DNA from 3 places in the Halobacillus sp. Marseille-Q1614 genome. Region 1 is predicted to be linked to each of the others. Evidence: riboswitches for the same ligand, from Rfam matches in the RefSeq annotation. Region 1 holds a riboswitch; each other region holds the start of a gene.
The links. A riboswitch is a leader RNA that binds a small molecule or an ion and turns the genes downstream of it on or off. The one in region 1 is predicted to bind S-adenosylmethionine.
Positions count from the first base shown of each region.

Region 2: another riboswitch for S-adenosylmethionine. It lies ahead of msrA (peptide-methionine (S)-S-oxide reductase MsrA); the one in region 1 lies ahead of HUS26_RS08310 (methionine biosynthesis PLP-dependent protein).
Region 3: another riboswitch for S-adenosylmethionine. It lies ahead of HUS26_RS17215 (5-methyltetrahydropteroyltriglutamate--homocysteine S-methyltransferase); the one in region 1 lies ahead of HUS26_RS08310 (methionine biosynthesis PLP-dependent protein).

Region 1 is NZ_CADDWH010000001.1:1,652,700-1,660,731, reverse strand. Features, by position in the region: gene HUS26_RS08340 (YitT family protein) at 1-107, opposite strand, end outside; gene HUS26_RS08335 (GNAT family N-acetyltransferase) at 123-545, opposite strand; gene HUS26_RS08330 (Na+/H+ antiporter NhaC family protein) at 910-2,211, shown strand; gene HUS26_RS08325 (GyrI-like domain-containing protein) at 2,473-2,958, shown strand; gene HUS26_RS08320 (DUF4871 domain-containing protein) at 3,072-3,527, shown strand; gene metC (cystathionine beta-lyase) at 4,204-5,382, opposite strand; gene HUS26_RS08310 (methionine biosynthesis PLP-dependent protein) at 5,375-6,499, opposite strand; SAM riboswitch class I at 6,587-6,697, opposite strand; gene HUS26_RS08305 (SMP-30/gluconolactonase/LRE family protein) at 6,865-7,740, shown strand; gene HUS26_RS08300 (hypothetical protein) at 7,782-7,973, shown strand.
Region 2 is NZ_CADDWH010000001.1:2,329,017-2,337,048, reverse strand. Features, by position in the region: gene HUS26_RS11845 (gamma-glutamyltransferase family protein) at 1-1,504, shown strand, start outside; gene HUS26_RS11840 (chromate transporter) at 1,529-2,110, shown strand; gene HUS26_RS11835 (chromate transporter) at 2,107-2,637, shown strand; gene HUS26_RS11830 (AIM24 family protein) at 2,712-3,404, shown strand; SAM riboswitch class I at 3,486-3,608, shown strand; gene msrA (peptide-methionine (S)-S-oxide reductase MsrA) at 3,727-4,200, shown strand; gene HUS26_RS11820 (RDD family protein) at 4,576-5,106, opposite strand; gene sppA (signal peptide peptidase SppA) at 5,120-6,109, opposite strand; gene HUS26_RS11810 (GNAT family N-acetyltransferase) at 6,189-6,698, opposite strand; gene eutH (ethanolamine utilization protein EutH) at 6,775-7,848, shown strand; gene HUS26_RS11800 (ribonuclease H-like YkuK family protein) at 7,862-8,032, opposite strand, start outside.
Region 3 is NZ_CADDWH010000001.1:3,415,188-3,423,219, reverse strand. Features, by position in the region: gene HUS26_RS17220 (HEAT repeat domain-containing protein) at 1-793, opposite strand, end outside; gene HUS26_RS17215 (5-methyltetrahydropteroyltriglutamate--homocysteine S-methyltransferase) at 843-1,976, opposite strand; SAM riboswitch class I at 2,029-2,137, opposite strand; gene HUS26_RS17210 (ribokinase) at 2,198-3,061, opposite strand; gene HUS26_RS17205 (YfcC family protein) at 3,280-4,698, opposite strand; gene HUS26_RS17200 (fatty acid desaturase) at 4,892-5,935, shown strand; gene HUS26_RS17195 (sensor histidine kinase) at 6,021-7,154, shown strand; gene HUS26_RS17190 (response regulator transcription factor) at 7,151-7,750, shown strand; gene HUS26_RS17185 (M48 family metallopeptidase) at 7,901-8,032, opposite strand, start outside.

The DNA of each region.
Region 1 (8,032 bases):
AAGGGGGAAGTGCCCAATTGGGAATGGATCGTAAGCGCAATGCCCAAGGTCATAATAATGATGCCGACGAAATAAAACAAAGACCTTTGACGAGTGCGAATGGACATAAACCTTCCTCCTTTCTATAAGTCTTTTATCATTAAATAGTGCGGGATACCATCTTCGATAAATTCCTCAGAAGCTGTCTGATATCCCAGCTTTTGATAAAAGCCCGCAGCCTGCACCTGTCCGTGAAGCTTAACGCTCTTACAGCCATGGTCGCATGCGATGTTTTCTAAAGCCGTAATGATAGCTTTACCGATTCCGTATTTACGATACGAAGCCAATATACAAATTCGCTCAAGCTTAACTGTATTCTCTATTATTCTCATTCGTCCTGTACCCGCTGCCGACTTTTGATAGACGGCCAGCACGTGAAGGGCCTCTTTATCATATTCATCAAACTCATCTTCGATCGGGACTTTCTGTTCGCGGACAAAGACATCTTCTCTAATTTGAAAAGCATGGTCTAATTCCTGCTGAGTTTGTACTTGTCTAACTTCCATATCGTACGACTCCGATCTTTAGTGAATTTTAACTGCATAAATTGTAACACATTTAGTTGGAATTCCAACTAAGAGTGTTTATTAAATAAAGGACGAAGCTCTCGCTGGACAGAATTTCGGTTTTAAGCAGAACAGAGTGGGCACGGGGAAATTCACGGTTATTTCTGTGGATTACTTTCGGCAGTAACCCCCGCCCGGATCATCTGCAAAAGTGGCTGAATTTGCACATTTACAACAGCATTCAGCTTGTCACTCGCTTGCTTTTCGTGTAATGTAAGACTAGATTTTTAATGAATAAAGAGGGAAACCTTCTTAACCAAGAAGGTTTTTATTATTTTACAGGCTAAACAAGGAGGTTATCTACATGGAGAAACCAATCAAAAGCAATCCTTTTGCACTTATTCCATTTCTTATATTTATACTGCTGTTTATCGGAGCTGGTGTTGTTTTAGGAGACTTCTACCAAATGCCGGTTTTAGTGGCTGTTTTCGCGGCCATTTTCACAGCACTTTTAATGAACAGAAAAGCCAGTTTTCAGGAGAAGATAGGGCATCTGACGAAAGGCGGCGGCCACCCGGACATCATTTTAATGGTCGTTATTTTCCTTTTGGCAGGAGCTTTTGCTTCGGTAGCTGAAGGTGTCGGTGCTGTTGATTCAACAGTCAATTTAGGTTTATCACTTCTGCCTGAAAACCTGCTGATGGTCGGGTTATTCATCATCTGCTGTTTTATCTCTATATCGATGGGAACTTCCGTCGGTACAATTGTGGCGCTTGCGCCAATTGGACTGGGCGTAGCGGAACAGACGGATATCAGCCTGGCGCTTACAATGGGAGCTATTGTGAGCGGGGCAATGTTTGGGGATAACTTATCGGTCATTTCGGATACGACGATTGCATCTGTAAGAACCCAAGGCACAGAGATGAAAGATAAGTTTAAAGCAAACTTCTTCATCGTACTGCCGGCGGCCATCATTACGGCGGTCATTTTTGGTGTCATGACTGCGGGTGCTACATCCTCTATCGACGAAGATACGTCTTTTCAAATTGCTAAAGTACTGCCGTATCTTGGTGTACTCGCTTTTGCGGTTGCCGGAGTTAATGTCATATTTGTGCTTATTGGAGGTATACTTTTTGCCGGAATCGTCGGCTTAATCCTTGGGGATATTTCTTTCATGGATTTTATCCAGCTTGTCGGGGAAGGCTTTACAGGGATGCAGGAGCTTGCGATGCTTGCCATCTTACTAGGAGGATTGGTTGAACTTATCCGTAGAAATGGCGGAATTGCCTGGCTGCTTGAGGTGTTCAGCGGAAAAATTAACAGTGCACGCGGGGGAGAAGCCGGGATTGCCGGACTAGTCAGTGCGGTCAATTTATCAACCGCAAATAATACCATTTCTATTATAACTGCTGGTCCGCTGGCTAAGCAGATTTCAGAACGGTTTGGCATTGATCCAAAAAGATCGGCCAGCATGCTCGATATCTTTGCAAGTGCCGTGCAGGGGCTTATCCCATATGGAGCACAGATCCTTGCTGTTGCTGGTGTAGCAAGTCTTTCTCCTGTCGAGATTATGCCATATTGCATTTACCCTATGCTGCTAGTCTTTTGTGGCCTCCTGGCGATTCTGTTTAGATTCCCTAAATTTACAACACGAAACTCTCATTAATAAATAAAACCCGGACAATCTCTTGCTGAGAGCGTCCGGGTTTTTTTATAGTTGATATTTGTGATCATCTATAGATTTATAATTACTTGTCTTAACTGTATTCATTTATGATAAGGCATTTATAATGAAATTTCCCTAATTTTATTTTATGGGGCGGTGGGGGTAAAGTAAAAATTAATACTTCTATTAAGAATGAAGGGATCTTGCATTTGATGTTGAATTCTAGTTATGTAAGTAAAATCCATTTAAGGAGTTTGACACATGAATCAGGAAGTTACAAGTGAAAAATTTATTAAAGACTTAGGTGAAGTGAAACTTGTGGGGTTCAGAGTAGTTTGTGCCGGCGAAAAATACATTGAAGAAATCCCAAGAGCTGCAAAAGTACTAAAAGAAAGAATAGAAGAAATTAATAATATTTTAAACCCAGGTCAACAAATTGGAGCGTTTGTTGTTGAGGAATCGTCACCCGAGGAAGATGGTTATTGGATTGGTGTTCAAGTAAGTGAATATAAAGATATACCAGAAAATATGACCACCTTAACAATTCCACCACATAGATATGCTGCAATTTTACATAAGGGTCCAAATGATCAAATAAGAAATAGTTATGAGAAATTACATCAATGGATTGGAGAAAAAGGGTACACACGTTCCAATAAAAGTTGGAACTTGGAATTATATCAAAAAGAAAACCAACCTGAAAAACCTTATGATGTTCGAGTAGTGTTATACGATTCCATTTTGTAATTCAGATCGAGAGACCGACTTGAATCCTTGGAAAGCAATCATTGATTTAAGTATTGTATTTTGAAATAATTGGATAATAACTTATTGAAAATTCAATTTTTTAGGAGGGTTTTGTGAACAAAAGTTATGTTCGATTGCTGTTTTTAATACTGGCACTATCCACTGTACTCCTGACGGGGTGTTTTGGGGAGAAATGGCTGGAAAGTGATATTTTCGAATCAGGCTCTTATAAAATGCTCGGAGAAGAAGGTCAATTAGGTTTTATTTATGATGGTGGGGAAGTTACTCGATTCTATCCAGATAAAAAACAAAAGTATATGTGGCATTTTTGGGGGAGTGAAGAGGAGTTAGAAGGGGATTTAAAGGTTGTTGGAACCCACAATGAATCTGGAAATAAAATGATCGTTCTAGAAGATGTACCATTAAGCGTTGGCGAGCATAATGGTGCAGATGCTTCATCCCCGTCAATTATGTCGTTACCTAAGAGTGGAATGTGGAGGTTGGATGCTTATGTTAACGACACTTTACATGGGTCTGTCTATGTTCAAGTACAAGAGAAAGAAGGTTAATTCTTATTCCATTAAAGGGGAATCTAATGAAACAGGAAAGAAACTTCCTGAATTGGAAGTTTCTCACAGTATGTCAAGAAAGTCTCAACAGTTTTTCTCATGGAGTTTCCTGTTAAAGCCTAGCGTGGCAGGCAGGATTCCATTGGCCATAAAAGGGGACGAATGGGTCGGGAACCCCCTCGCTTTCCACGGGGAAGCCGGCAAGCCTCCTCGGGCTTTTAAGCCCTGTGGGGTCTTGCCAGTCTTGCACATCCCGTAGGAGTCTCGCTTGTTCCCTTCCCATTACAAGGAAAAAGGTGAATGGAATCTTCCTCATTCGAGAAGAGGAATCAGCTAACCTTTCATTAGGTACTTTGTATCCTTAAGAGTGTAGCCCCCGGGAAGAGAGCTAATAGAACGAGAAAGAAAAACTTATGAAGATAGGGGCGAAGGGAAACGGGAATCTCCTATGGGAGGAACGTACAGAGTGAGATCCTTAAAAGGCGAAGCCTTAAGGAAGCTCACCGTACGCCCATGGAAAGCGATCCGTTTCACGGAGCCCTCCGCTGCATATTATCCTTTGAAAGGAAGTCGGTCGTTTAAAAAGCACGAGGTTTCTCTACAAGCTGAAAGCAATTTCCTAATTTGGAAGCTGCTTATTTTTTTAACGTAAATATCAACAACACCGCCAAAATGCTTATAATCCAACCTTTTGAAGGGGGACGCGCAAGCTGTTTAGGGCCTTCTCAAAATCACGGATCAAGTCTTCGGGGCTCTCTAATCCAACAGATAGTCTCAGCAGTCCGTCAGTAATCCCTCGCTTCTCTCTTTCTTCTTTAGGCATAGAAGCATGAGACATCGTCGCAGGGTAGGACAGGATTGATTCGACGGCACCCAGGCTGACGGCAAATACCGGGAGCTCGACATTCTGGCTGAACGCTTTTACTTCTTCGGCATTTTTTAACTTAAAGGAAAGCACGGCACCGGCACCGCTCGCCTGATAAGAATGAATCGATGCGCCGGGATGAGTGCGGAAGCCCGGGTAATAGACTTCTTCAACAAACGGGTGTGCGGATAAAAAGTTCGCAATTTTATCGGCGGATTCCGATGACTGCTTGAGCCGGCAGTCGAGTGTTTTTAACCCTCTTAGGACGAGCCAGCAGTCGTGGGCTCCAAGAATTGATCCGAACGCATTTTGTAAAAAGGAGAGCTGGTCTGCAATTTCCTTCTTATCTGTAACCGCTAATCCTGCGACAACGTCACTATGTCCGGCAATAAATTTAGTAGCACTATGAAGCACAAGATCGGCACCGAGTTCAAGCGGACGCTGCAGGGCCGGTGTCATAAATGTGTTATCAACAAATGTTAGACAGCCGTTGGCTTTAGCAAGCTTTGTAACCGCCTGAATATCGGTAATATTTAAGAGCGGATTAGAAGGTGTTTCAATATAAAGCACTTGTGTATTAGGCTGTATCGCCGTAGCTACAGCATGCAGATCGGTCATATCTACAAAGGTATGGTCAATGCCAAAGCGGGTAAGTACGTCATGGATCATGCGGAAGGTGCCGCCATACACATCTTCAGAGATGACAACATGGTCACCTTTTGATAAAAGCATAAACGCCGTAGAGATTGCCGCCATTCCAGAAGCGAAAGCAAATCCTCTTTCTCCGCCTTCCAGTTGGGCAATTGTATCTTCTAAAGCCTCACGCGTCGGGTTTCCGGATCGGCTGTAGTCATACTGGCCTGGGTTGTCGAAGTCAGCCTGGTGAAAAGTCGATGCCTGCTGAATGGGCACGCTCACCGCACCAGTTGCCGGATCAAATTTATGGTCGTTATGCAATAACCTCGTTTGGAACGTATGTGGCTTAGTCATAATATACTTCCTCCTTTTGTAGGTGTGACAGGGCCTGCTCTAGGTCTGCTTTTAAATCTTCCGGGTGCTCAATACCGACTGAAAAGCGCAGCAGCCGGTTACATACACCGTAGGAATGCCGTTTTTCTTCTGGGATGTCGGCGTGTGTTTGTGTTGCGGGATACGTAATGAAGCTTTCTACTCCTCCTAAGCTTTCGGCAAATGTTATGACAGATAAGCTTCTAAGAAACGGATCGATACAATGTTCGGCACTTAAACGAAAGGAGAGCATCCCGCCTTTTCCTGGATAGAACACGTGAGTGACTTCCGGATGATTGTGTAGATACTCCACAACCTCCTTGGCATTCAATTCATGCTGCCTCATTCTTAACGCTAATGTCTTCATCCCTCGCATAAGCAGCCACGAATCAAAGGGAGAAAGAACACCTCCTGAAGTGTTTTGGTAAAATCCAAGCTGTTCACAGATATCAGGATCTTTTCCAACGACTAAACCGGCGAGAACGTCATTATGGCCGCCTAAGTATTTTGTGGCACTGTGAATCACGATGTCCGCTCCTTCTGATAATGGCTGCTGAAGATATGGCGTGTAAAGCGTATTATCTACGATCAGCAGGCATCCATATTTCTTTGCGATCCCTGAGATTTCTTTTATGTCTGCTAAGTGCATCAGAGGGTTGGTCGGCGTTTCTACATAAAGGGCCTTTGTCCGGTCCGTTATGTAGTGTTCAATATCATTTAGCTTCTGACTGTCACAGTAGTGAAATTTTAACCCGTACTGTCTTGATAAATATTCAAATAACCGGTAGCTTCCCCCGTATAAGTCCTCAGAGACGACGATTTCATCTCCTGATTTAAAAAGGGATAAAGCTCCTTGAATAGCAGCCATCCCTGAACTGAAGGCAAACCCTGCGTGACCGTGTTCCAAATCGGCAATCGAATTCTCTAAAAGGCTTCTCGTTGGATTTCCAGTTCTTGTATAGTCATATCCTGTGGATTCGCCGATGCCAGGATGTTCATAAGCGGTTGATAAATGAACGGGAGCATTGATCGCCCCGGATGGATCATTATTGTTATTTCCTGTATGGACTAATTTCGTTTCAGTTTGTCTAGCGCACATTGCGATTCTCCTTTTTTCAGTCAAAGTCAATAAAAAAAGTCTTCTCCTTAGTAGATAAGAAGAAGACTTTCGTCTGTTGGATACACCTTCTTATCTTCCAAGTTGTTCAACAACTTGCTGGAGTTAGCACCGTACTGAATCGAATCAGTGGTTGCTGAGGCTTCGTCGGGCCAGTCCCTCTGCCTCTCTTGATAAGAGAATTATTTAATTAATTTGGATAAAATTGCTTGCAACCTAATTTACAGGATTGCGGAACATATTACAAGGGTTTAATTGCAATATTTAAAATTTTTTTATTAAAAAGGGTTTCCTCCTGAAAAAATAGAAGGTAGTTAACGAGATAGATAAAAAGGAGTTTTTATATTATGAATGCCGAACTAGTCGTAAACAGTCAATCAACTCTTGGTGAAGGACCGTGCTGGGACCCTGAGAACCAGCATTTCTACTGGGTAGATATATTAGAAAAGAAAATCCATCGTCTTGATACAGTAACAAAAGAGCGGGAAGAAATTACCCTTGAAAGCTATGTGGGGGCGGCTGCTTTAAAGCAAAATGGCGGACTGATTGTCGCCTTAATGACGGGCTTATATGAGCTGAACTGGAACTCAAAATCATTACATCTGATCGAAGACCCGGAATCAAACCTGCCGGGAAATCGTTTTAATGACGGGAAATGTGATCCCTATGGACGATTTTGGGCTGGAACAATGGATGCGGAAGAAAACAAAACTTCCGGCGCTTTGTACTGCCTTGACGTAAATGGCGAGCTCAGAAAAAAAATAGACAATGTTGGGATCTCAAATGGGATCACCTGGTCACCTGATCATAAGATCATGTATTTTATTGATACACCAACAGGTAAAGTTGTGAAATATGATTACTGCTTAAAAACAGGTGAAATTTCAAGCCCGATACCTGTGATTACATTCCCGGACGATGTTGGTTTTCCAGATGGCATGACGATCGATACTGAAGGTATGCTTTGGATTGCCCATTATTCAGGCGGTGGAGTCTCGCGCTGGAACCCAGAGACAGGGGAGCAGCTTAATTTCATCTCGGTGCCTGCTGTGAATGTGACTTCCTGTACGTTTGGCGGTAAGAACATAGATGAATTGTATGTTACAACAGCGAGAAAAGACATGAATGAAGAACAATTGAGCCAATATCCCTATGCAGGCGGTGTATTTAAAATAAAAACTACAGTAAAAGGCATAACGAATTTTCCTTATCGAGGGATCTAGCCTATTTATATTGATATAACTGCCGGAAGCAGGCTAAAGTTATGAAAGTAAGAAGGGGGGGATGCGGAACTGTTCTGGAAAGCGGACGCATTCCCCCGATTAATAGTAAAATGAAAAATAAAAAGCAGATGGCCAACGTTTGGGTAAAGAATACGGTGGGTAAAAAGATAAAGATCTGTTCAACAGGGATGCTGTTAGCTGGTCTCAATATGAAAAGTCTTATATTAATATAAAAAGAGGAGAGCATGAAAGACAGCAGTTCTCCGATTCATATCAGAAAAAAGTGTAAATG
Region 2 (8,032 bases), 680 kb from region 1:
TCTGGATATTTTAAAAAAAGGCGGGAATGCGATTGATGCAGCGATTGCAACTGCTGCCACGCTGACTGTGGTGGAGCCGACTTCCAATGGAATAGGAAGCGACGCCTTCGCACTTGTGTGGGTGAAGGAACAGCTTTATGGCTTAAATGCCAGCGGTTCATCTCCTGCATCCATTTCAATAGAAGCTGTTAAGGAAAGAGGGCATGAAGAGATTCCAGCTTACGGATTGATCCCTGTGACAGTACCGGGTGCTCCAGGAGCCTGGGCCGAGCTTTCCAGCCGATTCGGGAAGCTTCCTTTAACAGAAGTACTTGCACCAGCTATTGAATATGCTGAAGAAGGATTCCCTGTATCTCCAGTTCTTGGGAAGTTTTGGGAAGCTGGATATAAGAAGTTCAAAGAAAACTTGGAGGGAGAGGAATTTCAGGCATGGTTTGATACTTTTGCTCCTGAAGGAAAAGCTCCAGAAATCGGTGAAGTGTGGAAGTCTCCCGGGCATGCAGATACGTTAAGAAAAATAGCTGAGACGAATGCCGAAGCATTTTACAGCGGGGAAATTGCCGATAAAATTGATGAGTTCTCGAAGAAATATAATGGTTTTATCCGCAAAGAGGATTTAGAGAATTATAAGCCGGAATGGGTAGACCCGATTTCTATTAATTACCGCGGCTATGATGTATGGGAAATCCCCCCCAATGGCCATGGGATCGTAGCACTTTCTGCGTTAAATATAATGAAAGGATTTAAGGTTAATAGTAAAGAAGACACGGACACCTATCATAAGCAGATCGAAGCAATGAAGCTGGCCTACGCCGACGGTCAAAAATACGTTGCGGATCCCAATTACATGGATGTAACTGCGGAACAGCTGTTAAATGACATTTATGCTGAAGAAAGAAGAAAGTTAATTCATGAGGAAGCTCTTACTCCAGAGCCGGGTACCCCTCCTAAAGGCGGCACGGTTTATCTGGCGGCAGCTGATGATGAAGGAAATATGGTTTCTTTTATCCAAAGTAATTATATGGGCTTTGGGTCAGGGGTTGTTGTCCCTGAAACCGGCATCTCTCTGCAAAATAGAGGCCATAACTTTACGATGGAAGAAGGTCACGCGAATTCGCTGCAAGGAAATAAGCGCTCGTATCATACGATCATTCCAGGCTTTTTAACTATAGAAGGAACTGCGGTTGGACCATTTGGAGTGATGGGCGGATTTATGCAGCCTCAGGGACATATGCAGGTGATTATGAATACTGTGGATTTTCATTTAAATCCGCAGGCAGCTTTAGATTCCCCGAGATGGCAATGGATGAAAGATAAGACGGTTTGGGTAGAGCCTGATTTTCCTACACACATTGCAGCAGAGCTTCGACGCAAGGGACACGATGTTCAGGTGCAGCTGGAGACCGGGGCTTTTGGAAGAGGCCAGATCATCTGGCGGGATACGAATGGAACCTTGTACGGAGGCACGGAATCAAGAACGGACGGTACGATTTCTGCCTATTAATTTTTTAGAGAGGAGCGGGAAGCTGTGCAGCAATTGAATCTCTTCCTTGCTTTTTTTAGAGTAGGGATTTTCGGATATGGAGGGGGGCCTTCCTCCATACCTCTCGTTCATAATGAAGTAGTAAAAAAATATAAGTGGATGTCGGATGACGAATTTGCTGACATATTAGCTCTCGGCAATTCGCTTCCTGGGCCGATTGCGACTAAAATGGCCGGCTATATCGGGTATCGGGTTTCAGGGCTGCTGGGCATGATTAACGCTGTTTTAGCCACTATTCTGCCAACGATCGTCCTTATAATCATCTTGCTGACCTTTTTAAATAATTTTCGCGATCTCGCCTGGGTAAATGGCATGACCCAGGCTGTCGTCCCAGTCGTAGGAGTAATGCTTGCAGTGTTAACCTATGACTTTTTGAAAAAATCACAGGGCAGTCTTGGTTACCTGCTGACCATTCTATTAGGATCAGGGTCACTGATTTTAATTGAAGGAATAGGCATACATCCCGGCATCATAATTGCAGCCTTATTGTTGTTCGCCCTTTTAAAACCTATGAAGAAAACAAAAAATGACGTCACTAAGGAACAAAGCAAGGAGTCAACTCTATGATATATTGGCATATCTTTATCGCATTTTTCATACCCGGCATCGTAGGTTACGGCGGCGGGCCGGCTTCCATTCCGCTGGTTGAAAATGAGGTAGTCGGCCGATTTAAGTGGCTGACGGTGAATGAATTCAGTGAAATGCTTGCTATGGCCAACGCATTGCCAGGCCCGATTGCGACTAAAATGGCTGGGTATATAGGCTATCAGCAAGCCGGCATTCTCGGAGCTTCTGTCGGAGTATTTGCTACCGTAGCTCCTTCGTTAATTTTAATGATCGCATTACTAAGCCTGCTCAATAAGTATAAGGGATCACCTCGGGTGAAGTTGATGACTTCCCTGATCCGGCCTGCAATCGCCGTCCTGTTAGGTGTCATGGCCTACCAATTTTTTCAGACATCATATGTATCGACAGGCACCCTGCATACTATACTACTGATTGTATTAAGCTTTGTACTGCTTGAAAAGGTAAAGGTACATCCGGCCTTTGTAATCGCCGGGTCGCTTCTATATGGAGCCGTTTTTCTCGGATAATAAAACCATTATTTGAAACAACTGCACGCCTTGTCTCGTATATACATATATGACGGAGAAGGGAGTTGTTAATTATGAGCAATTATTCAATTGATGAATTTATTCGGCAGACAAAGCAGGATGAAAGTGAAAATGAGTTCTTTGAATTAGAAACACCGCGTATATTAGAAGTAAATCTCTCTGATCAAGTATGGGCCAAATCAGGTTCCATGATCTCTTACAATGGAAACATTAAGTTCGAAAGAGAAGGGATCTTAGAACATGGAGTCGGCCGCATGTTTAAAAAAGCTTTATCAGGTGAAGGCAGTTCACTTATGAAAGCCACAGGCCAGGGAAGACTTTACTTAGCCGATCAGGGAAAAAAGATTACGATCTTTAACCTTGATAATGAAGCGATAACGGTAAACGGCAACGACTTATTAGCATTTGAACCAGGTATTCAATGGGATATCAAATTAATGAAAAAAGTAGCAGGAATGATGGCAGGTGGACTGTTCAATGTTACCTTAGAAGGCAGAGGAAGGGTGGCGGTCACTTCACATTATGAACCTTTAACTTTGCTCGTTAAGCCCGGATCTCCTGTGATTACAGACCCTAATGCTACGGTAGCCTGGTCCGGTCACTTAAAGCCGGAATTTCGCACAGACATCAGCTTGAAAACTTTTGTAGGGCGGGGAAGTGGTGAATCTATTCAAATGGAATTTAACGGAGAAGGTTTTGTCATTGTCCAGCCATTTGAAGAGGTGTATACGTCTGGAAGCAGCTGATTTTTAAAAAATAGTGCTTTCGCCTTTACTTCGACTAAAAAAAATTGTATTATATAGAATAACTAAAAAAATAACGGAAACTTCTTATCCAGAGAGGCGGAGGGACTGGCCCTTTGATGCCCGGCAACCATCGAATCAATCATTAGATTGACGAGAACGGTGCCAATTCCTGTAGAATGGTTGATCCATTCTAGAAGATGAGAGGATCGTACGGAAATGACGACCCCTTTTCTTTATCTCGGATAAGAAAAGGGGTTTTTGATTGTATAAACCGTCAAGCTCTCTTAGGTAGAAGTTGCGTTTAGAGAAAGGGAAGATGATGATGGCAACAGCTATTTTTGCAGCAGGATGTTTTTGGGGAGTTGAAGCATTTTTCGAACGCTTTGAAGGAATTACGAAAACAAGAGTTGGATATACAGGCGGGCATGTACCCCACCCAACTTATGAGCAAGTAAAAACAGGAACTACCGGGCATGCAGAATCCATCCGAATTGAGTATGATCCACAAGTGATCACTTACGGAGGCCTGGTTAATATATTTTTCGAATCACACGATCCTACAACAAAAGATCGCCAGGGTGGAGATGTTGGCCACCAATATCGTTCCGCTATCTTTTATCAGAATGAAGCGGAGAAAGCTATAGCCGAAGAAAAAATTCAACAGTGGACGAATAAAGGCGTTTTTAAGCGACCGATTGTTACGGAAGTTACTCCGGTTGAAACTTTCTATGAAGCTGAAGAATATCATCAGAAATATTCACAAAAGCACAGCTCATTCGCTTGTGGAATCAGCTGACGATTTGGCAAGCACCTTTTCTAAATGGAAAAGGTGCTTTTTTATGTTGTCTAGGAAATTAAAAAATTCCAAGCTGTGGATATGTTTAGAAGAGCGACATCCAGCTCCATCCCCCAGACACTCGGGTCATAAGCAATCCGCCCTGCTAAAAGGGAAGGCCACCTTCCTCCGGCCGTTTTGCTTATGCGTTTCGTGTCTACCAGGCGCTTTAAGCCTTTGTTCTGTGGTTGTGGTACGGCTGAGGAGGGAGAGCGTTGTAGAAGCAGTTATGAACGTTGAAAAGAAATTGAAAAACCGGTGAAAGCACCCGGAAATTCTAAAATCGCCGCGCGCGCTAAAAAAAGCTCCTCTTAAAAGAAGAGGAGCTGCATCCGTCTAGCTTAATGAAGTTTTTAAATCACGGTTTAACTTTTTCATTTTTTCTTTAATTACTGCTGTATCGGCAAACATATCGTGAATACCTTGGTGTTTCTTCGTGAAAATGACGACAAGGTAAGGCAGTCCAATGACCGCCATGCTGATATATCTTCCGATGACTTCTCTAAAAATCACTTGTCCTTTTGATAATGAATCTCCTTGAAGCGATTCTACGGACAAGCCGAGAATCATTTTTCCGAGTGTGGCCCGGAAGAACCAGGTCATTAATGCAAAATACAGAAAGAACACAAGGGATTGAACGATATTCGATGCACTAAACAATTCTATCCATAGTTTTGCATCTGAGAGGTTAGTTAATCTTAACAGCGGTCTTGTGATGATAGAATTCAGACTCCAAATCACTATTAAATCAATAATGTAAGCAAAGAAGCGAGGAGCGAATCCAGCGTAGATGACGCGGTGAAATTCTGTTAAGTTTTCCGTAACGGTCTCGTTTAAGTGGCTGCGGTTCGGCTCTACGGTATCCATTTAATCTCCTCCTTTACTCTGAGTACATATACATCATGCGTGGTCCTTGGCGGTTATCGATCATCTCATTTATCCATTTAATTTCATTGTTTGGTAAAAAACTTTCCACACTAAGCGGAATCCCAAGGAAGCTGTCAGTGTTGGTGTATTCGAAAATTTCTGGGTTACCGCCGATTTCTTCTTTTAAGGAATTCAACGCATCTTCTTCAAACCCGATCTGATCAATCAGGCCGTTGTCCGCAGCTTGCTGTCCTGAATAAATACGGCCATCTGCCAGTTCTCTCACTTTATCTTCGGACATTCCCCGTCCTTCGCTGATTACGTTGACGAACCCTTGGTAAGACTCATCGACTAGGGTTTGAAGGATTTCGCGGTCTTCTTCTGTCATCTCTTTTGTAGGGCTCATGATGTCCTTGAATTGGCCGCTCTTAATCGTATTGAATTTTACACCGTATTCATTAGCAAGCTCTTGATAGTTAATGCTTTGCATAATGACACCTAGTGATCCTGTGAAAGTTTCTTCAGATGCAAAAATTTGATCAGCGGGTGCTGATATGTAATATCCTCCTGATGCGGCCATGCCGCCCATTGAAACATACAATTTCTTATCCTGTTCTTTAATTTCCTGAAGCTTGTCGTGGATTTCTGCGCTTTCAAATACCCCTCCGCCTGGAGAGTTAACGTAGAGCAGAACTCCTTTTACGGTACTGTCATTTTTAATAGCTTCGAGCTGTTTCATGAACTGCTCGTGGTTATATCCTTCGCCTGAAAATGGGTTGGACCCCTCGCCTGAGATAATCGTTCCATCTACGGTAAGGTGGGCAATTCGGTTTGAATTTGATCCATTCTCTACTACTTTCTCTTTGGGACCTTCATCCTCAGTAAACATGTTTCGGGATTCATTAAATGTATCAGACATTAAAAATCCAATGCTTTGAGTAAGAACGCCGATAAGTAATAACCCTGCTGCAATTCCTATGGCTATCAGCCGCTTTTTCTTCATATTCACCTTTCCTTTCATAAAATCTCTGAAACCTAATCGTAGCAAAAAAATACCAAATAATATATAAAAAAGTGGGTGTTCACGAATCGTTTACATTCCATTCACTTTCCAGGATGCTCATCTCCCATAAATTCCAGAATTCATGATCCACCAGTTTGTGATCGAGCAGGCAGCCGTCGATTTGAAAGCCGGCTTTTTTATATGTATGTACGGCCGGCTCGTTAAAATCAAATACGCCAAGGCTGACTTTATGTAATTGCAGTTCATTAAAGGAAACCTCAAGCAGAGCTTCCAACATTTTTAATCCCAACCCTTTACCTCGTTCTTCACTACTTATAAAAATATGGCCGACACGTGCGGAGCGGTTTATGTGATCAATATTTTTTAAAGCTGCGTGGCCTACTGTAAGTCCGCCTTCCACCGCTTTATAAATTTGACAGTTAGCTTTTTGTCTATAAATCTCAAGCTGTTCGGACGTTAGAGGGAAGGTAAAAGACGAGCCCGCCCATTGCACAAGGAGTCTTGGGTCAGAGATCCAGGCTATCAACTGCTGTTCATCTTTTTCTGTAAAGTTTTCTAATCGAAGCACAGATTATTCCTCCTTTTCTGTTACTCTTAATTTACAATAAAAAGAAACAACAGAGAAGAAAAAAGGGGGAGAAGGCATGTGGCTGAATGACGCGATATTAATTATCATTACCATCTTCATGGCAGCGGGTGCGGTGGACTATGCCTTTTTACATAATCGTTTTGGACTTGGTGATAAGTTCCATGAAGCTTTTATGATGATGGGGCCTTTGGCGTTGGCAATGGTGGGGATTATTTCACTGGCTCCTGTTATTTCTGAGCAGCTTGCTCCCTGGGTCGTTCCATTGTATAACCGGATCGGGGCTGATCCGGCCATGTTTGCGTCTATGATCTTAGCCATTGATATGGGGGCATATCCATTAGCTGAGTCGTTAGCGGAAACAAAGCAGGGGGCTGTCTTTTCCTGGGCGTTTCTTGGAACTATGATGGGGCCGACGATCGTATTTACAATTCCGGTCGCCCTGACGATTATTGAAAAAAGCGACCAGCCTTATTTCGCACGTGGGATATTAATAGGCATCATCACGATCCCCTTTGGATGTTTGGCGGGAGGGGCTTTAGCGGGGTACGAAATTCTATGGATGATTAAAAACTTAGTGCCTACAGTCTTTCTAGCATTATTTATAGGACTTGGAATATGGAAATTTACGAGAATTACGACTCGTATGTTCTCGCTGTTTGGAAAAGGGATAGAGTGGGTGATCATTGCCGGCCTGATCGCTATTATTGTCCAGACATTAACTGGAGCTGCTGTTATTCCGGGCCTGGCTCCAATAAATGAGGGAATTCAAATCGTAGGGAGCATAACAATTACTTTAGCGGGGGCTTATCCACTTGTTGCTTTTATTAATCAGGCAGGAAAAAAACTGTGGGAAAAAGCAGGAAAACAGATAGGCATCAACTCGATAGCTGTGACAGGATTAATCGCTTCATTAGCCCACCACCTTCCTATGTTTGCTGTATTAAAAGAAATGAATTCTAAAGGGAAAGTTGTGAATTCAGCCTTTGCAGTCAGCGGGGCATTTGCCTTTGGAAGTCATATCGGGTTTGTGGCAGGGATTGAAAAAGAAGTAATGGCTGCTGTAATGGCGGGTAAGCTGACAGCAGGTATCCTTGCCGTTATTATCGCCTTGTACACGACTTCAGATTAGAAAAGTTTAATTACTATTTTGTGTATTTATTGGCATAACAGCTTGCAGCAATGGAGTCCGGTTTTATTTTAGGTTCAAATCCTAGTGATTCAATTCTTGCAATCATTTCGTTTACGTATGCACGGGTGCGATTTCTTTCACCAGCTCCAATATCAATATGTCCTTCCATCGTAAAAGTCGCATC
Region 3 (8,032 bases), 1.8 Mb from region 1:
ACTGCCGAAGGGCTTCTAATGCTTCTTCAGTTTTTGTTTTTATCAGGATGCTCAGCGGCAGCATTTCATCCTCTGACTTACAAAGAGGATAGATTTCATCTACGATTGCATTCGTTTGATAGGCACAAAGCGTTTCTGCAGCGGCTTCACTTAAAAGGGCTCCGCCCGCCTTTAAAGCCTTAACCAGCGGATACACATACCGGTCTTCAGGGAAATGACGGAGGATATAAGCATTTAGAATAGCACGGAATCCATCAGATGCCGCTTTGAGGGATTCTTCTAACTCGCCCACTGCTTCCTCGCCGTCGAGCCACCCCTTTTTCACTATATAATCGACCGTCGTTTTAGCCAGCTGAAACGTTTTCTGGTCAAAGCGCTTATCAAGCATTTGAATCAATTCTGAATAAATGGAGTAAAGTTCATCTTTCGCTGAACAGTTTGCAATTCTCTCGTAATGGCTCCATGCCTCTTCTGTTATAAAGAAACGCAGGGCTTCTTTATGCTGAATGAGGCTCATCACATCCATTTTTTCTAACAGAGGCTGATAAAGATGTTTTCGATGCAAATCTTGTAGGCACTTTATGAGTTCTTCTATGGCACCTTCTTCAAGAATGACGCCATTTAACGAAGATATATAAGGGTACTGACCTTCCAGCCTGCTTCTTTTTAAGCTCTCGGCTGTCAAACGGTCAGGAATCCCTGGATGGTCGCTTAAAGCACGCATGATGATTTTTAAAACCGTTTCGTCATTTGTACTGAAGTAAGGCTCCACCCGCTTTAAAAACGGATCCATCTCATTCACTCCTATCCAACTTTATCTAAGCTGCCGCTGCCTGAGCGAATTAATTCCAAACTTCTTCGGCAATTTCAACGACGTGACGGAGCTTCGCCCACTGCTCCTCTTCCGTTATAATATTCCCTTCTTCTGTAGATGCAAATCCACATTGAGGACTTAAACATAGCTGCTCTTTTGGAACCAGCTTAGCCGCTTCCTCCAAGCTTGCTTTTATTTTCTCCTTATCTTCGAGCTCAGGAAACTTAGAAGTAATAAACCCGAGCACGATTTTCAAATCTTTGCGCTTAAGCTGTCTTAGAGGCTGTAACCCGCCTGAACGTTCTGTATCGTACTCTAAGAAAAGCCCATCGACATTAAGTTCGTTAAACAGAGTTTCTGCAATCGTGTCATAGCCTCCGGATGCGGTATAAGTCGAGCGGAAATTACCGCGGCAAATATGCATCGTGATGACCATATCGTCCGGTCGGCCGGCGATGGAATGATTAATTGCCTGAATGAAAAGCCGGCGAAGCTGTTCAGGCTCATGGCCGCGCTCTTTAATTTTCTGCCGGCCTTCTTCGGAGAAAAAGACAGCCCAGGAGGTATCGTCCAGCTGTAAATAGCGGCATCCTTCATCGTAAAAAGCCTGAATCGCTTTTTGGTAAGCCTGCGTGAGATCTTTTAACAGGGAGGCTTCATCCGGATAAATCTCAGGATTGATATCCCCTCTAAAGAACAGCATGTTTGGGCTTGGAATTGTAAACTTCGCCACGTGATCAGGTCCGACAATGGAATGAAGAAATTTATAATCATCAAGCATCGGATGCTGGTCAAAGTCTACTTTATCCAAGACTCGGACAGAGTGGGCTTTTGTCTGCACCCCTTTAAACTGAATTCCTTCTTCTGGTTTAAATCCTTCTACTCCTTTCAATCCTTCGAGGAAGTCAAAGTGCCACCAGGACCGGCGCAAGTCGCCGTCTGTGATGGACCGAAGTCCGGCTTTCTTCTGCTTTTCCACAAGCTTAGTAATTTCTTCATCTTCTATATTACGTAATTCTATGGCAGAAATTTTCCCTTTTTCCTTTTGCAGTCTTGCTTCCTTAATCCGCTGCGGGCGAAGGAGGCTTCCGACATGATCTGCTTTAAATGGAGCCTGATTTGTTTTTATCACTTGTATCCTCTCCTCTTTATAATTTTCCATAAAAAAATCTCTTCTATAATAAGAAGAGACGGCTTTATGTAACATGTGGCTCTTCTTATCTTCCAAGCCTGGACAGCTTGGTGGAATTAGCACCTTGCGTTAAGAAAACACAGGTTGCTGAGGTGTCTGCGGGCCATACCCTCGACCTCTCTTGATAAGAAATTAAATTGTAGTTGATATCGTATCAATTTTTTTTGGTAAATAAAAGGAAAATGAGACGTTTAGGCGTTAAGTCCCATGCGCTCCTCGACTTTTTCATATGTCGGCATGCCTGCCTGGGCCCCCAGTTTCTCTACTGTAAAGGAAGCCGCCGCATTCGCAAAAGCGATCGCCTGCTCCACCGAGAGTCGTACACCTAACGAAAAAGCCAGTGCCCCGTTAAACGTATCGCCCGCGCCTGTTGTATCCACTACTTCAGCCGGATATCCCGGAATAAACAGTGTCTTATATTTAGCCCCAAGCGGACCTAATGTTGTAATCAGCTGATCGCTAAACGACGGCTCTTGAAATAACAGCGCAGCTTCCAGCTCGTTTGGGGTAATGTAACTGCACTTTTCCCAGACGGAAGCGGACAGAGGAACAGCAGGAGCAGGGTTCAAAACAAACGGTATCTCGTTTTTATGGCAAAAATCCGCTGCCCATTCAACGGTTTCCACTGGAACCTCCAGCTGGCTGAGGACGACATCACTTGCCAGAAGCGTTTCTTTACAGGACTCTGCATAATCTGGCGTTACTTCCTGGTTCGCTCCGGATACGACCATAATGCGGTTGTCGCTTTCATTAATTAATATGTTCGCGACACCCGTTGCCTTTGTTTTTGAAATTCCGATATGCCCCGTATCAACGTTCTCACGCTTCATATGCTGGATCAGTTCTACCCCTATTGAATCGTTTCCGACTTTTCCAATTAGAGAAACCTTTGCGCCAAGACGTGCGGCTGCTACAGCCTGATTGGCCCCTTTCCCGCCAGGCTTCATGTAAAAAGATTCTCCGAAATTGGTTTCGCCTTGATCAGGAAGCCTCGAAATCGTCGTCAGGAGATCCATGTTAAGGCTTCCTATTACTGTAATGACCGGCTGTTTCATACAACTGACCTCCCAGAATGAATAGTTACTCTTATTATGTCGAAAAAGCTCAAAAATAAAAAGACCTTGGCGATATTTTAAGAAATTCAAATAACATAAAGGGGCCGTGTATGGAGGAAAGGTGTGGTGGTTGATGGTGAGGAATGACAGTATTAGGTTCGTAAATTAGAAAAAAGCTCAGAGCTTTAACCTCTGAGCTTTTTAGCTTTCGAAGAATCTTATACAGGTCCCCAATTAATGAGAACCGCAATGCTCAGCATGACAACCGCAATCGCTATCCAAATAAACAGAAGCGGAAGCATCCATTTCGCCCATTTGATCCATGGAACACCGGCAACGGCCAGACTCGCCATTAAAGGGCCTGAAGTCGGGAAAATACTGTTCGTAAATCCATCTCCGAACTGATAAGCCTGAACAGCCACCTGGCGGGTAACTCCAACCATATCAGCCAGCGGGGCTAAAATCGGCATCGCAATCATCGCCTGGCCGCTCCCTGAAGGAACAAGAAAGTTCATCAGTCCGTTCGCCACAAACATTCCCAGTGCTGCCATGACAGGGCTTAAGCTTTCCAGCGGAACTGCCAGGGCATTAACTGCTGTATCTAAAATCTGTGCATTTTCCATAACGATTAAAATGGCACGGGCAACACCGATAATCAGTGCACCATAGACAAGCTTTTGACAGCCATCAAGAAACGTCAGGGCAATTTTATTGTAATTCATGCCGGCAATGATACCGCACACAAGCCCGATAATGATAAAGAAGGCAGCCATATGATCGGTCGTCCATTTAAATTGAATGGTAGCAAATATAAAGAAAGCCAGAGCAAGACCTACGAAGCTTAAGATTAATTTATGTCTCCCTGTAAACGGGGCTTTTAAATCTTTTGATGATGCCTCTTTTGCATCTAAAATGCCAATCATGCTTTTGTCAGGGTCTTTTAATATGGTTTTCGCATAGCGCCATGTGTACCAAATTGTTACGCCAACGATGATGACGAAGGCAATAAGACGCAGCGCCATTCCCGAAAACAGTGGCAGATCGGCAATCGACTGCGCAATCCCGACCGTATATGGATTCATAAAACCTACGTTAAACCCCGCAAAAGTGGCCCCAAACGTAATGGCAACAGCAACCATTGCATCCAGCTTCAGCGCCCGCGCAATAATCACGCCGATCGCTACAAATGGAATAACGGCATTAGCGATTGCTCCTACAGCTCCCCCAATGGCAAACAATAGAGAAACAATCGCAATTAAAAAGAATTCTTTCCCTTTCGTCTTATGTACCGCTCTTAAGATCCCGCCTTTTATCGCCCCGGACCTTTCGATCACTTCAAATGCTCCCCCGGCAAACAAGACGAGAAAAATTAAGCCGGCAGACTCGACCATACCTCCCTGCAGAGCTAGAAATATTTCCATAAATCCAGTCGGCTCTCCATCCACCGATGTGAACGTATCTGGTATGACCCGCTCTACTCCATTGACCGTTTCTCTTTCAAACGATCCTGAAGGAACAAAATATGTAGCCACAACCGCCAGTAATAATACAAGAAAAAGAATGACGTATGTATCAGGCATCTCCCATCTTTTCGCCTTCTGGTTCTCAAGCTGCGATTCTTCTTTTCCCAATTCCACGTTCTATCCATCTCCATTCTAAAAAAAGATAGTGTCCATTATATAGTTTTGGCGGAATATTTTCAAAATTTAGTTAAAAATTGACTACCCATGATAAATGTCATACCCGGTACCTGACATTTGTGTCTTACAATCCTTTTTTGCTTCTTATATGCTTAGAAGACATTATTAAATGTATAAAAGGAGTAATGAAATGAGCCAACGTAAACAGGCAGAACTAAAAAAAGACGTAGCATCCTTTGCCAAGGCTGATAATAAAGCCGGCATTCTCCAATTAATAAATACAATTGTACCCTTTGTCATTCTATGGATCCTTGCCTATCAAAGCCTATCTGTTTCTGTATGGCTTTCGCTTCCTTTTGCTATGGCAGCTGGAGCGTTTGTCGTCCGTATTTTCATTATTTTTCACGATTGCACGCACATGTCCTTTTTCAATAACAAAAAAGCGAACCGAATCATTGGAACAATTACCGGTATTATCACCCTTTTCCCTTTTGAAAAATGGAAAAGAGAGCACTCCATTCACCACGCTACGAGCAGTAACTTAGATAAGCGCGGCACAGGTGATATTTGGATTATGACTGTGGAAGAGTATAAAGAAGCTTCTCTGAAAGAACGTCTGGCATATCGTTTATACCGTAACCCGTTCGTTATGTTCGGCTTAGGGCCCATTTATCTGTTTTGTATTACAAACCGCTTTAACCGTAAAGGGGCCAAGCGCAAGGAACGCATGAACACTTATTTAACGAACGCTTCAATTGTCGTACTCTACAGCTTACTCATTTTCGCGATTGGCTGGGAGGCTTTCTTAATCATTCAGCTTCCAATTCTTTATGTAGCTGGTTTCCTTGGCATCTGGCTGTTTTATGTCCAGCACCAGTTCGAGGATTCCTATTTTGAAGATGAGAAAGAATGGGACTTTGTTAAAGCCGCAGTGGACGGAAGTTCCTATTACAAACTGCCAAAAATCCTGCAGTGGATCTCAGGCAGTATCGGCTATCACCATGTTCACCACTTAAGCCCAAGAGTTCCTAACTATAAGCTTGAGGAAGCCCATGAATCTACGCCGCCTTTACATAAGGCGACAACGATTACGCTGGCATCAAGCTTAAAATCGATCCGCTTCCGCCTCTATGATACGAAGAACAAAACGTTTGTCAGCTTCAAAGAGGTGAAGCACCGTCTGCATGAACCTAAAGTATCGATCAGCCACAAAAACACAAGCTTTGAAAAATAATAAGTATTTAGGAACCCTATTCTTCATTACTCGAATAGGGTTTCTTTTGTTAAAATAAGGTTATATTCAATAAAAGGAGAACATCATGCAAAATTGGTATCAAATTATCCCTAAGAATACAGGGCTCAGCACTTATATATGGATTATCTTTTGTTTACTTCCTTTCTTTTTTATTTTCCGTTCTTCTTCATTAATCGAAATCATCTTTGGGATCGTGATGATTCTGCTGTTTTTCTTATCTTACCGCCTGTCGTTTATTTCTCACAGCCGCAGCGTCTATGTATGGGTAAGTATCGAAATGGCGATCAGTATTACGATGACCCTATTGTACGGATATATCTATTTCGCACTGTTCCTTGCCTTTTTCATCGGAAGTATCCAAAAATTCTCCGGCTTCCTGACTTTATATATCGTACACCTTGTCACAACGATTGCCGCCATTACAACCGTTTTTCTTACTCAAAATGAAGCCCTATTTCCACAGCTGCCATTTGTAATTATTTGTGTGATTGGTGTCATCCTGCTTCCCTTTACGATGTATTCCCGCATTAAACGCGAGAAGCTCGAAGGACAGCTGGAAGATGCGAATAAAAAAATCTCCCAGCTTATGGTTGTGGAAGAAAGAGAGCGCATCGCCCGCGATCTGCACGATACGTTAGGACAGAAGCTATCCTTAATCGGTTTAAAAAGCGACCTTGCCGGAAAACTGATAGAAAAGAAACCAGAAGCCGCCCAGAAGGAAATTCATGATATCAACCAAACCGCTAGAACGGCATTAAATGAAGTCCGCGAGATGGTTTCTAACATGAGGCGCGCGAAGCTTGAAGAAGAAATCCTGCGCGTCCAGCAGATGCTTGAAGCAGCTGAAATCAAATTTCGCGTTGATCACACACAGCTTCCTTCCCCGCCGCCTTTAGTGGAAAATGTATTGAGCATGTGCTTAAGAGAGTCCGTAACAAACGTCGTAAAGCATAGTAAAGCCACCGAGTGCGAGTTAAGCTTTAAGCAGACGGCAGAGGATTTTGAAATGCAGATTAAGGATAATGGTACCGGATTTAACAGTAAGCAGATCTCCCTGGAAGGCCATGGGCTTCAGGGAATGAGAGAACGTCTGGAATTCGTAAATGGCAGCCTGGATATTACTTCTCACAAGGGAACGAGGATAACAATTCGAGTTCCGTACCTCAATCAACATCAAAAACAGGAGGAGTCGGTATGATTCGTATAATTATCGCTGAGGATCAAAGACTGCTGTTGGGAGCTCTAGGTTCTCTGCTTGATCTAGAAGACGATATGGAAGTGATCGGAACCGCGAAAAACGGGGAGGAAGCCTGTGAGCTTGTTAAGGAGCTGAAACCGGATGTTTGTATAATGGATATTGAAATGCCTATGAAAAACGGGCTTGACGCTGCAGAAGAACTGAAAGACCACTCATGTAAAATCATCATCCTGACAACCTTCGCAAGGGCCGGATATTTTGAACGGGCCCGAAAAGCGGGAGTCAGCGGCTACCTGTTAAAAGACAGTCCGAGTGAAGAGCTCGCCAACTCAATACGTACGATCATGGAAGGACAAAAGGTGTTCGCTCCTGAGCTGATCGATATGGCATTTTCGGATGAGAATCCGTTAACCGAACGGGAAAAACAAGTCATTCAGCTGATGGCTGATGGAAAAGATACGAAAGAAATCTCAAAGCAGCTTTATATTACAACAGGAACGGTAAGGAACTACATTTCTGTTATTTTAGATAAGCTCGAAGTATCGAATCGGATTGAAGCTATTTCCCGCTTTCGTGAAAAAGGCTGGTTTAAATGATAGAAAAAGGAGAGTGTGAAGGTGCCGGCGAGACCCCGCACGAGGAAGCCCGCACGTTCGCCCGCGAAAAAGCGAGTACATTCCCCTCCGCTGGAAGTAAGATAAATAAAACCAAAAAGCCAAAGAGCTGGCAGGCTTTTTGGCTTTTTCTTATTCTTCTTCGTATTCCTCAAGCATATGAATCCTCTCCATCATCGTCGGATGACCGTAACGGAACCATTTCACGAGCAGCGGCGGATTCACATCACTAAGCCCGTTAATCGTCAGCTGTTGAAAGGAACC